Regions from separate parts of the Paenibacillus sp. FSL H7-0442 genome, predicted to be linked through region 3. Evidence: riboswitches for the same ligand, from Rfam matches in the RefSeq annotation. Region 3 holds a riboswitch; each other region holds the start of a gene.
What was found. Region 3 has a riboswitch for cyclic di-AMP ahead of MHH57_RS00140 (3D domain-containing protein). Riboswitches for the same ligand answer to the same signal wherever they lie in the genome.
Positions count from the first base shown of each region.

Region 1: linked by a shared signal. The riboswitch ahead of MHH57_RS00540 (C40 family peptidase) and the one ahead of MHH57_RS00140 (3D domain-containing protein) in region 3 are both predicted to bind cyclic di-AMP.
Region 2: linked by a shared signal. The riboswitch ahead of MHH57_RS13305 (3D domain-containing protein) and the one ahead of MHH57_RS00140 (3D domain-containing protein) in region 3 are both predicted to bind cyclic di-AMP.
Region 4: linked by a shared signal. The riboswitch ahead of MHH57_RS20105 (TrkH family potassium uptake protein) and the one ahead of MHH57_RS00140 (3D domain-containing protein) in region 3 are both predicted to bind cyclic di-AMP.

Region 1 covers NZ_CP151963.1:134,124-137,644, reverse strand. Annotated here, with positions in the region: gene MHH57_RS00550 (M1 family metallopeptidase) at 1-362, shown strand, start outside; gene MHH57_RS00545 (hypothetical protein) at 374-1,201, shown strand; cyclic di-AMP (ydaO/yuaA leader) riboswitch at 1,478-1,615, shown strand; gene MHH57_RS00540 (C40 family peptidase) at 1,621-2,121, shown strand; gene MHH57_RS00535 (GNAT family N-acetyltransferase) at 2,423-2,929, shown strand; gene MHH57_RS00530 (4a-hydroxytetrahydrobiopterin dehydratase) at 3,008-3,307, opposite strand; gene MHH57_RS00525 (hypothetical protein) at 3,425-3,521, opposite strand, start outside.
Region 2 covers NZ_CP151963.1:3,071,938-3,075,458, reverse strand. Annotated here, with positions in the region: gene MHH57_RS13315 (ABC transporter substrate-binding protein/permease) at 1-268, shown strand, start outside; gene MHH57_RS13310 (amino acid ABC transporter ATP-binding protein) at 255-977, shown strand; cyclic di-AMP (ydaO/yuaA leader) riboswitch at 1,208-1,376, shown strand; gene MHH57_RS13305 (3D domain-containing protein) at 1,383-2,051, shown strand; gene MHH57_RS13300 (polysaccharide deacetylase family protein) at 2,245-3,051, opposite strand; gene MHH57_RS13295 (NADH:flavin oxidoreductase/NADH oxidase) at 3,357-3,521, shown strand, end outside.
Region 3 covers NZ_CP151963.1:28,509-32,029, reverse strand. Annotated here, with positions in the region: gene rnmV (ribonuclease M5) at 1-215, opposite strand, end outside; gene MHH57_RS00140 (3D domain-containing protein) at 362-1,510, opposite strand; cyclic di-AMP (ydaO/yuaA leader) riboswitch at 1,782-2,064, opposite strand; gene MHH57_RS00135 (TatD family hydrolase) at 2,266-3,036, opposite strand; gene MHH57_RS00130 (HD domain-containing protein) at 3,079-3,521, opposite strand, start outside.
Region 4 covers NZ_CP151963.1:4,559,028-4,562,548, forward strand. Annotated here, with positions in the region: gene MHH57_RS20100 (TrkA family potassium uptake protein) at 1-538, opposite strand, end outside; gene MHH57_RS20105 (TrkH family potassium uptake protein) at 557-1,897, opposite strand; cyclic di-AMP (ydaO/yuaA leader) riboswitch at 2,311-2,464, opposite strand; gene MHH57_RS20110 (type II CAAX endopeptidase family protein) at 2,726-3,521, shown strand, end outside.

The DNA.
Region 1 (3,521 bases), 110 kb from region 3:
GCCAGATGGCGGACTTTTCAGTGGATCACATCACAAACCACAAGCTGGAGAATGGATATGAAGCAGTCGTGACGGTCAGCAAAAAAGGGGCGGATTATCCCAAGATCCCTGTCCAATTTACCTTCAAGGATGGAACCACGAAATTCAAGGCTTGGGACGGTGCGGGCAAAAGCACAACTTTTCGGATCAAAAGTACTTCTCCCGTTTCCTATGTAACCCTTGATCCCCTATATACCATTGCACTGGAGAACAAGCATATTAACAATACCCTAAAAGCCGAATTGGACGAAAAGCAACAAACCCGTTGGAGTATAAGTGTAACCAAGCTGTTGGAGACACTGCTTGGAAGTCTGTCATGGTGAGGTGTCTATAGATGCGGACTGTTATAAAAGAGGGCTGGGCGCTGGTGCGCATACGATTTTATATCGTTATCATTTTGTTTCTGTATCGATTACTGTGGGGGGTGTTTCTCTATCGGCTGGTACAATCTGCCGTTATCCCGCTACTGCTCCGTTATCCTGATCAGGGTCAAAACGAGCTGGGACAGACCTTGTTTTGGATGGAGAGCCAGATTGCTCTGATGGACAGCCGGGAAGTACATGTGTATTTGTGGATACTACTAGGGGCGACTGTACTACGCATACTGATCACTCCCTTCATTAGAGCCGGAATATATCAAAGCCTGCATACCGATGCGACTGAGCCGCAAAGCCTGTCCTTTTTCAAAGGTATGAAACGCCATGGCATGTCGTCGCTGTTGTATTACATCATCGAGTTGGGACTGCTGCTGATTCCCGCCTTTTGGGTAGTACCGAGACTCTACCCTATTGTAGCAGGTACGCTTCAATCTCCCTCTTACCTGCTGCACTTGTTGCCCTATGCCATGGGATGGATGGCATACGGATGGTTCATTCGGCAGTGCATCCTGTATATGCAACTAGGCACTGTCGGTGGTCACGCCATACTATCGTCCCTGCTCGCCTTCTTTCGCCAGCTTCTCCCAGCTGTCGGTATATCCCTTTTGCTCGGTGCTTGTGTGCTGCTGGTCTTCGGTCTATTTGGCACCGTGGCGATGATTTGGACTGGCATGCTCGCGCTCATTCTCCAACAATCGTATCATTTTGTTACTAGTCTGGTCAGGCTGTGGCATATCAGTTCGCAGTACAGACTATGGCATACCGATATCTCCAGTAGAAGCTAAGCCCTTCCTTTATGTTAATCACTTCATTTCCGTCTGTCGAAAAAACTTTATGCATAACCGCGCAAACGGCACATAACTGAATACTGTTAACAAGATCTGTTCCTGGGACATTAGGAGCAGATTTTTTTTGTAACTTTTTGCAATGAAACATTTGCCAAAGCCAGCCGACTTTGTTACAATAATCGCAGTGAACTGATAGTAACAACTTTGTAATCTTTATTGTAACCTTTATCTCAAAAATATCGTTATTGTGAATACTGCTCTCCAAGGTGCACATCTTAAGTAAAGCCTAATTCCTGGCACCTAGGAAGCGGGGGAACCAGTTTGGGTGAATTGATCTCGCAACAGAGTGGTCATAGGGGAACCTTCTACCGAATCCTTAAGCTAACCTCGCAGGCATTGGAAGGGGTATATTTTTTTTGAAGAAGAAGCTAACGATCGCAGCTATGAGTCTTGCCATTGCCTTTACATCTTTTACATTCGGTGGCGGCAGTGCATTTGCAGACTCCAAGATGGACCAGGTCATCCAAGATGCCAAAGGAACGAACTACAGAAGCGGAGGCACTACACTCGAGGGATTCGATTGCTCCGGCTTCACAATGTATGTATTCAACAAACTGGGAATTAAACTTCCGCATCAATCTGGATCACAATTCAAAATGGGATCTTCTGTATCCCGCGATGAAATGAGACCTGGGGACCTGGTGTTCTTCAACACCACAGGAAGAGGCATTTCCCATGTAGGTATCTTCGTAGGTGAAGGGAAATTTGCCCACTCCTCGACTTCACGTGGTGTAGTAGTTAGCTCACTGAACGAAAATTATTACGCTAACCGCTATGTCGGTGCAAAAAGAATTATGAGCACAGACGCTTACCATTCTGTAGCTTCAGATATTCCTGATGACGACAACGTAGAATAACTAACGCACAGCAAGCTAACTCTAGCCGCAATTTGATTCTGCCGGAATCGAATTGCGGCTTTTTATGTCCACAACATCAGCAATGATTATCATTACTGACGAACTGAAACCTCAAAAGGTTTCAATTTTAGCAAACATCGTCGGTTTTACCGTCACCGCTGGGGGAGCATATGAGCAGTAATTCCTTCTTATTGAATGTATACCCGTCTTGGGTATAAAATAAACACGCTTGCCATTCCCCTGCAACTTGTCTACAATCTGTTGTTAATGATTGAAGTACTGTAAAAGGAGGATGGAACACATGCCGGCCTCAATATCCAACTATCGGATCGTACCGATGGACGAGCATCAAGCGGCTGCAATCTGTGAGTGGCGCTATGATCCACCTTATAACATATACGGTTGGCTCCCCTGGGAACAAATGAAGGCGCTTGAGGTCGAATTTGGAAGTCCCACGCTTCGCCAAGAGCAATATGTTGCCGTACTGGATGAAGAGAACAAGCTGATGGGGTTTGCTCAATATTTTCCTATGATCGGTGTGACCCGGCTAGGCCTTGGCATGCATCCTGACAGATGCGGACATGGCAAAGGCTCTGATTTTGTCCGTGCCATTGCAGAGGAAGCCCAACGACGCAACCCGAAGAATGAAATTGATCTAGAAGTGCTCACTTGGAATGAGCGCGCTATCCGGGCCTACAAGGCGGCTGGATTTGAGCTTACAGATACCTATGAACGACAGACCCCCGATGGCAAAAAACCGTTTTATTGTATGGTATATCGTCCCGAGCACCCAACCCGGGTACTATGATAAAAGCGCCTTCGGCATACAACCACGATGTTGTATAGCGAAGGCGCTTTTATCATCATACGACAGATCATTACAAGCTCAATGACTGCTACGCATTTTTTCAAAAGCTTCATTATATTGTTGGGCTTCCTTAATATCCACGGCCATAATACCGCCATCGTCCCAAGAGGTCAAACGCAGCGTCACGGTCTTGTAATCAATCGTAATAAATGGATGATGATTGAATGCTTCAGATATAGCGGCAACTTCATCCACGAATGCAATCCCTTTCATAAAACTGGAAAAATTATATTTCCGAACGATCCAACGTCCTTCCTCCAGCTCCCAGCCCTCCAGTTTCTCCAGATGTGCTTCAATCTCTTCTTGTGTAAAAGGCATGTTACGAACTCCTCCCCGTTTATACGGAAGCCTTTCGACCGCTTAAATACGGCCAAAACTACGATATATTGGTGTACATATTACCACGGCCCCGTTGATAAATCCATAAGACGGACCTCAAATCAAAGGGACTGACGTCAGCTCCTCGTCCCCAATCAGTACATAGATACGATGCTGCTCCGGCTCATAGATCACAACGCCACTCCCTACAGTG
Region 2 (3,521 bases), 2.7 Mb from region 3:
TATGCGTCACGTCATTTTGCCGCAAGCGTTTAAATCTATTTTACCTGCTATCGGTAATGAGTTTATTACAATTATTAAAGAATCCTCCATTATTTCGACTATTGGTATGGTGGATATTATGTATCAAGCCCAGGTCATTAAGAATATTACCTATGAAGGATTAAGTCCGTTCATAATCACAGCCGCTATTTATTTTGTAATGACATTCAGCTTGTCTAAGCTGCTTGGTTTATGGGAAAGGAAGTTGAGAGCCAGTGATCACCGTTAAACAATTGCGTAAATCGTTCGGCAAGAATGAGATTTTAAAAGGCATTGATATAGATATCGCCAAAGGAGAAGTTGTCGTTATCATCGGTCCCAGCGGTTCGGGGAAGAGTACGTTTTTGCGTTGTATGAATCTGTTAGAACAGCCGACGGATGGGGAGATTTTATTTGAGGGCGAGCCGATTACAGCTCGTGGTCATAATATTAATGTAACCCGGGAAAAAATGGGGATGGTGTTCCAGCATTTTAATCTGTTCCCACACAAAACAGTGTTGCAGAACCTGACGCTTGCACCGACGCAGGTTAGAAAACAGTCAGGTAAGGAAGCGGAAAAAATTGCATTAGAACTCCTGCGTACCGTGGGGCTCGAGGATAAGAAGAATACCTATCCGAACCAGCTATCCGGTGGTCAGAAGCAACGTATTGCGATTGCGCGTGCTTTGGCCATGCAGCCGCACGTAATGCTGTTCGATGAGCCGACTTCTGCATTGGACCCTGAAATGGTTGGAGAGGTTCTGGATGTAATGAAGAAGCTCGCCGAAGGCGGTATGACAATGGTAATTGTAACGCATGAAATGGGCTTTGCCCGCGAGGTAGGCGATCGAATTATCTTTATGGATAACGGTCAAATTGTGGAGCAGGGTGCACCAGACCAGGTATTTGGCACTCCAAGCCATGATCGCACTCGTGATTTTCTTGCCAAAGTATTGTAAGAAAGTACTGATCTAATCATAAAAGAGCTCTCCGTTGACGGAGGGCTTTTCTTTTTTTGTCACCATTTCCCCATACTTTCGTAACAAATATAGATTTCTTGATGACAAAATTGTAACGAGTGTAGTATGATGTTCAGGGTTCCCAACATTTTCATGCGGATAAGGTTACAAAATTGTGATATTATGCAGTAAGCCAAAACTTACCGGGACAGCATGCGGTTAGACAAGCGCTGAAATGCTGGCCCAAACTATGGGAAGTGCGGGGGACGTAACAACGGCAGCCATTCCGATACGTCATAAGACGATGAGGAATATGCCTAGGGGTGAATTGCACGAGCATAGGGCTTCTCCTGAGTCCGAATCCGACAGCTAACTTCGCAGGCATAAAAGAGGAGGTACATATCTTTGAAACATTTAAAACATATTGGTAAAACGATGAAAATTGCGGTGCTTGCCGCAGCTATTGCAGGGTTGGCACAGACAGCTGGAATAGCGGATGCTGCCTCGCTTCACACTGCCAAAGAGGGCGATACCTTCTTTTTGCTTGCTCAGCGTTATGGAGTATCGGTAGACGAGCTAACAAAGGCTAACCCAAACATTGCTTCCAGCAATATATATGCAGGTCTGCAAATTAAGGTGCCTGGCGAAAAAAGTGTAAAGGCAGCTTCGGAATCGAAGCCGCAGCTTCTTACGGAGAAAGCAGCAGCGAATGAGGCGCCAACGATTGAAGCTTGGGGTAAAACATTCAACTATAGCAAAATAGTTGACGTTAAGGCTTCAGCGTATTCTGCCGCAGCCGATGAGAATGGTAAATGGGGCGCAGTGGACTACTACGGCAATCCGCTTAAACTAGGTACAATTGCGGTAGATCCTAACGTCATTCCGATGGGCACGAAAGTACTGGTTACAGGCTACTCCCATCCAGGTTTGCCGGATCATTCTTTTGTAGCTGTCGCTCGCGATCAGGGCAGCGCCATTACAGGAAAGCGGATTGATATCTTTATTCCAGGCAACAAATCATTTGTGAACGACTTTGGATTTCAAAATGTGAAGCTGTACGTTATTGATAAATAGCATTGTACGTATATACAGTTTAATTAAACATAATATATATTATGTAAACATAACGCCTATATCCGTATATATCTAGGTCGGACTCTTATCAGGTCCTATCCGTAAAAAGGCTGTCTTGACGAGCAGAATACTTCTGCTGGTAAGACAGCCTTTTTACGTTGCTTTAGCTTGGACCTCAATTATAAACATACTGTTATTTTCGTTCCGATGTGTGGAGTAGCCGGGGGACTGTCACAAATTTGTAGCCCTTAGCTTTTAGAGAGTGAATTAGACCCGGCAAAGCTTGGATAGTGCCTTGCAAGTTGGAACTTTGACCTCCACCAGCGTGCATTAAAATAATAGAGCCAGGCCCTGTAGCTGGAATCACATTTCGCTGAATTTGTGTTTTACTTAGTCCCTTCCAGTCGAGAGAGTCTACATTCCAGTTGACAATCATGTAGCCATGACTACGTGCCCACTTTATTTGAGGCTCTGTAATTTCACCGTAGGGTGGACGAATCAACTTGGGGCGAAAACCTGCGCTGGCTTGTAAAATACGTTCTGTTTTTGTAATCTGGTTGCGAAAGCGTTCTGGTGTAGCCTTCCTAAAATCCGGATGAGTATAGGAATGATTTCCTATAGCATGGCCTTCACGGATAATACGACGTATAATCCCCGGATGCTTTTCCGCACGGTGACCGACGATGAAAAAGGTGGCTTTGATGCCGTTGGCGTGTAATACGTCCAAAACCTGCGGCGTATACCTAGAATCGGGCACATCATCAAAGGTTAAGGCAATTTGGCGGGTGTGTGGGCCGCACATTTTAAAAATGTCCGCATGTTTTTTACGCAACATTGCTAATGTAGGAGTAGCTCGATCTGTACTCAGATGTACAGAAGAAGCAACAGCTGCTTCCTTGGGATGGGGCGTTCCGATCTTGGGAGGCGCATCCGCGTGAACGGGTAAACTTGAAAATGCTAGTAACAGTGCCAAGCATGGCAACACTCCCCTGTACGGCATATGTATCCCCCCTTTTCGTGCAGTGGTACCTAGTGGTGCTCTCGACTATTATGTACCTGTCCTATTAAAAATATGCTGGTTACCAAGTTAGGCTCATAAACGTCTGGAAAGAAGTTCGCGATGAAATGATTATCAATGAAGATGATGGAGCTAAACGTACATATTCTCTTAAACATGACCGAAAACAAGAGCATTTTCGCAAGTTTTAGCCTTACAACGGATTCGGTATCCCGTGACAGCTGGTGTATAATGGGGTTGCAATTCATAATTATACAGACATGGAATTGAAGGAAGGAAGGATAAAAGTGACCGACTTGTTTACTCCTTATCAATTAAAGGGGCTTTCTTTAAAAAATCGGATTGTTATGCCCCCGATGTGCCAATTTAGTGTGGAGGCCGAGGATGGAAATCCGACGGATTGGCATCATGTCCATTATGTGAGCCGAGCAGTAGGAGGTGCTGGTCTTATT
Region 3 (3,521 bases):
GGTACCTTGGAAGCGATAATCTTACGGATGCGCTCCCCTGCATGATCGGGATCGGTTAAAATGATGACCCCCCGCCGCTCCTGCGCCAATGCAATTTTACGCAGCGTCATTTTATTAATGGCTGAGCCGCCAGTTTCTATCGTATCCGCTTCAACAGCGCGGCGAATGGCCACCGTATCATCCCGGCCCTCTACCACGATCACTTCCTTGATCATTTGCATTTCCCTCCACTGCTACACAGCAAGCTATATTTATCTTTCCCTGCTTTTGAAAACAAAATAAGAAGAGGATATCCTCTTCTTAGCATGGCATAACTATGTTGTTAATACTATCGCATTGCCCTCAACATACACAACCTGTTTTAGTTGATTTCAGGCTTTACCGGTCCGATAACATATACGGTTTTACCGTGCTTACGACCAAATTGGTTGGCTCGGCTCAAACTCTCATAATACACATCGATTTTGTGGCCTTTAATCGCGCCACCGGTATCCTCCGCACGGCGGAAGCCCACCCCTTCGATATACACCCACCAGCCGATTGGAATTATACTCGGATCGACAGCGATGGTACGACCTTCCGTCACGCGCGTGCCGGATGCAGTACGTGTACCGATACCTGGCTCCTGTGAGGAATACGCCGTCATGGAGACATTTTGTAAAACTTTGCTATATTTAAAATTGACGCCTGCTTTACGGACAGCACTGCCCGAACTAACCGTTGTTGTCTTAACCGCATCATTGGGACCGACGGAAGCAGCAAGAACGACCGGCTTTTTCTTCGTTCCTACCGCAATAACCTTATCCACACGGTTCTGTGCAACTTCCTTGTTAACCAGCTGTTTGGATACCAACTTTCCATCATGATATACCTTTTGAACGTGCTGGACTACCACACCCGATTTGCCGCTTTGAATGACCCGATTATCGCCTTTATAAAGACTTGGATCGGCCGTTTTGATGACCTGATAAGGCACCTGTTTTTTCTGTTCGACCTGCTGTTTCTTCACACGGACGATTTTTATGTCCATGTTAGACGAAACAGAGGCATCCAACGCAGGATAAACTTTATCCGTTGACGATAATTTATAGCCCGAGGTACGAATGGCACCTTCTACTGTATTTTCTGTTGTGTACAGCTTTTTCGTCTCATTGCCTGAAGATACTTTAACTTGATTGGCACGTTTAATGACTACGCGGTCCCCATCCTGTACTGCTCCATTTAGCGGCATAGAAATTGTATCATGCGGCTGAAGTGAAATGGAATGCTCGCTCAGCAAATCTTGAAGCTTGGATTCCCGGGTTTCTACCGCAGATGCCTTGCCATCAATGACAAAAAAGACTTGTTTTTTAGATTGCGTGTACATCAGAATTGAAATCATAATCGTTAGCGCGATTAGAAAAATAGCAACCAAAGCAGCCTGGCGCACATTCTCTTGCTTCCAACGCAATACGTAAGACATGCTGGATGAGCGTGACTCATGGGTCTCCTCTTTTTGGAAAATGCCCATTTCCTCCGTCCTCCTTACATAGCCCGCCGTCTGGAGTAAGACATAGTTGAGATTTGACGTGACTATAACAGATTTTCTACAAGACAAGCCCAAACTGCGACTGTCCTGCACCATGTACCCGTCTTCGCGGCATGCTGTCCTCCCCTGTTTAACCACAGTATGATGACAGATTTTCTTTTATTCACAACAAAAAAAGCCAAAGAAAGAGACTAGAGAGCTCTTTCGTGGCTTCCGGCATGTGTGAATATGCGGGAAAACTCATGCACGAGATGGCTTCTCTCTTGTTACGCTTACGGGGTTAGCTGTCGGGTTCGGACGTAGAGAGTCGCCCTAGCTTGGGTCAACCGCTCATGGCGGTCGCCTTCACATTCACCCCGAAGACCCAGAAAGAAATCGAAATACGGCTCCTCTACCTGTTCAATCCCATCTGGGAAAAGAATTTAGGTCGAGCCGGCTGGCGGAAGAGACGTTCCCTTCTTGCACATAAGCCGGACGTACTGTAAGCCATATCGGTTCCCCCGTTCCCTGTAAAAGGGACTCAGCGAGACTGGTTCATGAAATGACTTGTTGATGTTTACATTCAAACAACAATTCACTGAAAAGATGATATCCTGTTTCCATGCATGTTGTAAAGCAGGTTTCAAGTACATTTTTCAAAATATTCGGTTAAAATATTGTAATATTCTCGAGTTTCCTGCAACAAATTCATGATTAGCTTCGTCTATCTCTTTATTTTGATCGATTTCTTCGCTTTTTTATTGAATGTCAAATCGTTCCAAGGCATTTTGGGTCGTTATTGACACTAATTCCTCCACTGTAATCCCCTTGATTTGGGCTGCAGCCTCTGCTACCAGTCTCACATGCGCAGACTCATTTCGCTTCCCGCGAAACGGATGCGGCGTCAGGTAGGGCGCGTCCGTTTCAATGAGCAGACGGTCCAGTGGCACCTGTGCGAGCACCTCTTTTGGCTGCTTGGCATTTTTAAACGTTATTGGACCACCGAAGGAAAGGTGAAATCCCATATCCAGCACCATTTGGGCTGTCTCCCAGCTCCCAGAAAAGGAGTGCATGACTCCGCCAATCTCACTCGCTTTTTCCTCACGCAAAATCCTAACAATATCTTCATGGGCATCCCGGTTATGAATAACAATGGGCATTTTGAGCTCACGAGCCAGACCAATTTGATTTCGAAACACCCGATGCTGAATATCCTTCGGTGATGTATCCCAATAATAATCCAGACCGATCTCTCCGATGGCTACGACCTTCTTATGACTACATAACGATGCAATCCATTCTAAATCGCCCTCTTGCATTGTAATCGCATCCTGTGGGTGCCATCCAACTGCCGCATAAATAAAATCATACGTCTCGGCCAATTTCATGGTGGATGGAATGGTCTCACGATTAAATCCGATATTGATCATCCGCGTTACTCCTGATTCGACAGCACGTGCTATAACTTCTTCACGATCTTCGTCAAATTGTGGCGCATCCAAGTGAGTATGAGTGTCGAATAAATCCAAGGTTTACATCTCCTTTTTTTACTTACATTTCTATATAGTTGTCTATTCTTTGACAAAATAATTCCTTATTTCGGCAGGAAGCCTGTCTTTTACCGCGTTCAATTTATTCTGGGGAAAATACATATGATATTTTCCTCGGTGGATACCACTTATGGAGCGCACAATTTCCGAAACTTCGGAAATTTCACTCACCTCGCCCTGACGTCCAAGCAGTAAAATCTGGTTGTCCGTCGAGCCACCCTGCCGAAACACATCATAAGGAAGATCCGTCGGAAAATCAATTTCAAAATCATATTCAGGGTGCAAACCAGCCTCTTCCAAAGCTTTCCGAATACTGTCAATGGTATCTGTATCCATATTTTCAATCTCTACATATTTATACAATCTACGGTCCATAAAGCGGCTGCTCAAATCACTTAAAATTTCGTCTTTTTCTCGTTTCCACTGGCTAAATACGGTCTGAATTAATGACTCATCGAGCATTA
Region 4 (3,521 bases), 1.2 Mb from region 3:
GCGCCACGACACTACAGCCAAAGCGGGTGCGAGCATTTAGTTCTGCAAGCGTTTTGCCGTTCAGACATGCAGGTACATTGAGTTCCACAATACTGTATTCCTTAGACAACTCCAAATAATCGAGCAAATTAGGCGTGACTAGCTGGTGAGCCACACGGATACCCATGTCCCGTTCTGGATAAATAATCCGATCCACACCGAGCTTTTCTAACGCACGCCCGTGCAGCACAGATATGGCTTTGGCTACGACCTTTTTCACACCCAGCTCCTTCAGCAAAATGGCGGTCAGGATGCTTACCTGGATGTCATCACCAATAGCAACAATGCCACAATCGAAATTACGGATGCCCAGTGATCGCAATGAGTCTTCATCGGTAGCGTCCGCCACGACAGTATGTGTCAACATCTCACTCATACTGTCCACAACATCCTCATTCCGGTCAATGCCTAGCACCTCGCACCCCATATCCACCAATTGCAAAGCTAGGCTTGAGCCAAACCGCCCCAAGCCAATAACTACAAACTGCTGCGTTTTCATGTCTACTCGAAAACTCCCTTATCCTATAATCATTTTACCTTCCGGATGACGATATAATTCTTTACCCTTTTTCGGCCCCAGTGCATAAGCTAGCGTGAGTGGCCCCAGTCTACCTGCAAACATCGTCAGGGTAATCACCAGCTTGCCTATGACTGTCAAATCAGGTGTAAGCCCCATCGACAGCCCCACCGTACCAAACGCAGACACCGTCTCGAACAAGATCATCAGAAAATGATGATCTTCGGTTGCTGACAAAATCATCGTCACCCCGATCACGAACAGCAGCCCCAGCAGTGTAATGGTCAAAGCCTTGTAAATTCGTCCCTGCGCAAGTCGATACCTGAACAGCACAATATCTTCCCGCCCCCGCAGCATCGAAATCACTGCTCCAATGAGCAGCGCGAATGTTGTGGTCTTAATCCCGCCTCCAGTGGAGCCAGGAGAAGCCCCGATAAACATGAGTATGATGATAAAAAACTGCGTAGCCTGCCGCAAGCCTGCAATGTCCAGTGTATTGGCACCTGCGGTACGGGGAGTAACAGACTGGAATAAAGATCCCAGCAGTTTACCACCCCAATCAAGCGAGCCAAGAGTCTTTGGATTCGTAAACTCAAACACAAAAATCACGAGCGTGCCGACTACAATCAGAGCGCCCGTCATGCTGAGTACCACCTTGGTATGCAAGGACAGTCTCTTACGCTTGCGATATTCTGCCAGGTCTGACATCACTACAAAACCAATGCCGCCTGAAATAATCAAAAACATGGCTGTAAAATTAACAATCGGATCATATACATAACCTGTTAGGCTGCGAAAGTGCCCGAATAAGTCAAAACCAGCATTGTTAAACATGGAGATGGCATGCCAAATCCCAAAATAAATCGCCCTGCCTACAGGCATATCAAACGACCAGCGAATCGCAAATATTACAGCACATATGCCCTCAATGACCAGCGAGTACAACAGCACCTTACGGATCAATCCGACAATTCCTTCGACAGAGGTCTGATTCATCGCTTCCTGTAAAATGAGGCGCTCCCGCAAGGAAATCCGACGTTTGAACACCAGCGCGATTAAGGTAGCCATGGTCATAAAGCCCAGACCGCCGATCTGAATGAGCGCCACGATAACAACTTGACCAAAGGTTGTAAAAAAGGTCCCCGTATCCTTTACGACAAGCCCTGTAACACAGGTCGCGGAAGCGGCAGTAAACAAAGCGTCTACAAACGCAAGTGGCTTTCCTGTTGTATTGGAGATCGGCAGCATTAACAATAAACTACCTATTAGAATGATAATGGCAAAGCCCGCAACGAATATCTGCGGTGGAGAAAGCCGGAGCCAGCTTGCATTGGGATTCATCTATTCATCACTTCTCTCCTAATCCTTAAAACTATAAAAACAGTGATTTAATACGGTGTAAGCTCGCTACGCGTTCCATTTGATCTTCCGATCGTCGTTGCCCCTGAATTTTTTGATTTTTCCAAACCTTAGTTAACTATAATTAGCATTCCCTGAATACAGGAAGAATGCATGTCAAGCACTACTCGGTCCCCTGTGCTATTGGCGGGCAGTAGCGAAGGGGGCAGAATTGTTCTGAAGAAGCGAAGCGTTTGCCTTTATCTCCGGATTTTAACCATTAAAGGGGGTATACAATCAAAAAATCCGGGGATAACAGCAATCGGAAGAATAATCTGCACCCGCAGCGGTCTATCTAACCAATCCAAACACTTTTATACGCACAAAAAAAGACACCGGAAAACCGAGTGCCTGACTTGGTTCCTGCTCATAGCCTACGAGGTTAGCTGACGGATTCGGGCAGCACAGTATGCCCTATTTACACTTCCGATCCACCAGTGATCGGCTGTAAAATTCACCCCAGTAACATGGTTCCCCCGTTTTCCCATAGAAATTCGGCTCAACTGTATATCATTACCTATGTATTTTATAGGCATTGCCTCAAGATTATAATCCTTCTATATCCAGATCACAAAACCGATTTCGTCGAAAAAACGTGAAATTGGCTTTATTTTGCGAATGGGCATCGTTTAATCGCAGCTTATCTTATTTTATTGGAACTTTAAAGTGCTTTCACTCTATTTTCATGAATATCGCTGGTCTGTTGGCGGGAACCTGTGCAGTATGATATCTTTAATGGATGTTCTTATTTACAGATTAAGGAGGAAACTCATGAATCCTATCGGGAAACCGGTCGTGCTCACGGCCAACTTCAAAAAATTAGGCTTGCTGGGCGGGATTGGCCTGATTTGCTTTTTTATCTTTCAATTGCTTATTCCCTCGCTTAGCAATCCAAGTCCAGAATCAGTAATGAACGCAAAGGTCATCAGCAAACAAGAAGCGGTCATACACGCATTGGACTTCGCCCGCTCCGAGCTGGGCTATACTGAATCACAGCCAGAGGAGCCTGTCGTGACCTATCAGGCCGAAACAGATTTGTACGGTTATTTATCTAGAGAAAAACTGCTTCAACAGTACGACCGTACATGGAAGAAAAATTACCCTTACGAAACCTTTCGGGTCGATCTGCCTGAATCCTCAGCGAAGAGCAAGCTGCAAATTCATGTAGATTTATCCACTGGGAAGGTCGTTAGTTTTAAACGGATCACCTCCAGCACCAATTACACGCAGGCTGATATTTCTACGGATGAACAAGCACGTAACAGGCTTGTACGTGTGGCTGAGGACGGCATGACGCTTGAAGCCAAGGAGCAGGCGGCCGCTGTATGGGTGAAGCGCTTTGGCTTTAAGCCGTCGGACTTGAAGCTCGCGACCACTGAACAAGAAGGCGGATTAAAGTATACCGTGGACGATAAAAAAATCGGCGCCTCGGTACTTACACTGGCTTTTACTTTTGAAGACGGTGATGTTCGCTCCTTCACTCAAAGCTTTTCGGCCCCGTCATCCTATACCGATTATATCGAAAAGCAAACATTTTGGGCGAATTGGATGACCTATGCGGGTTATG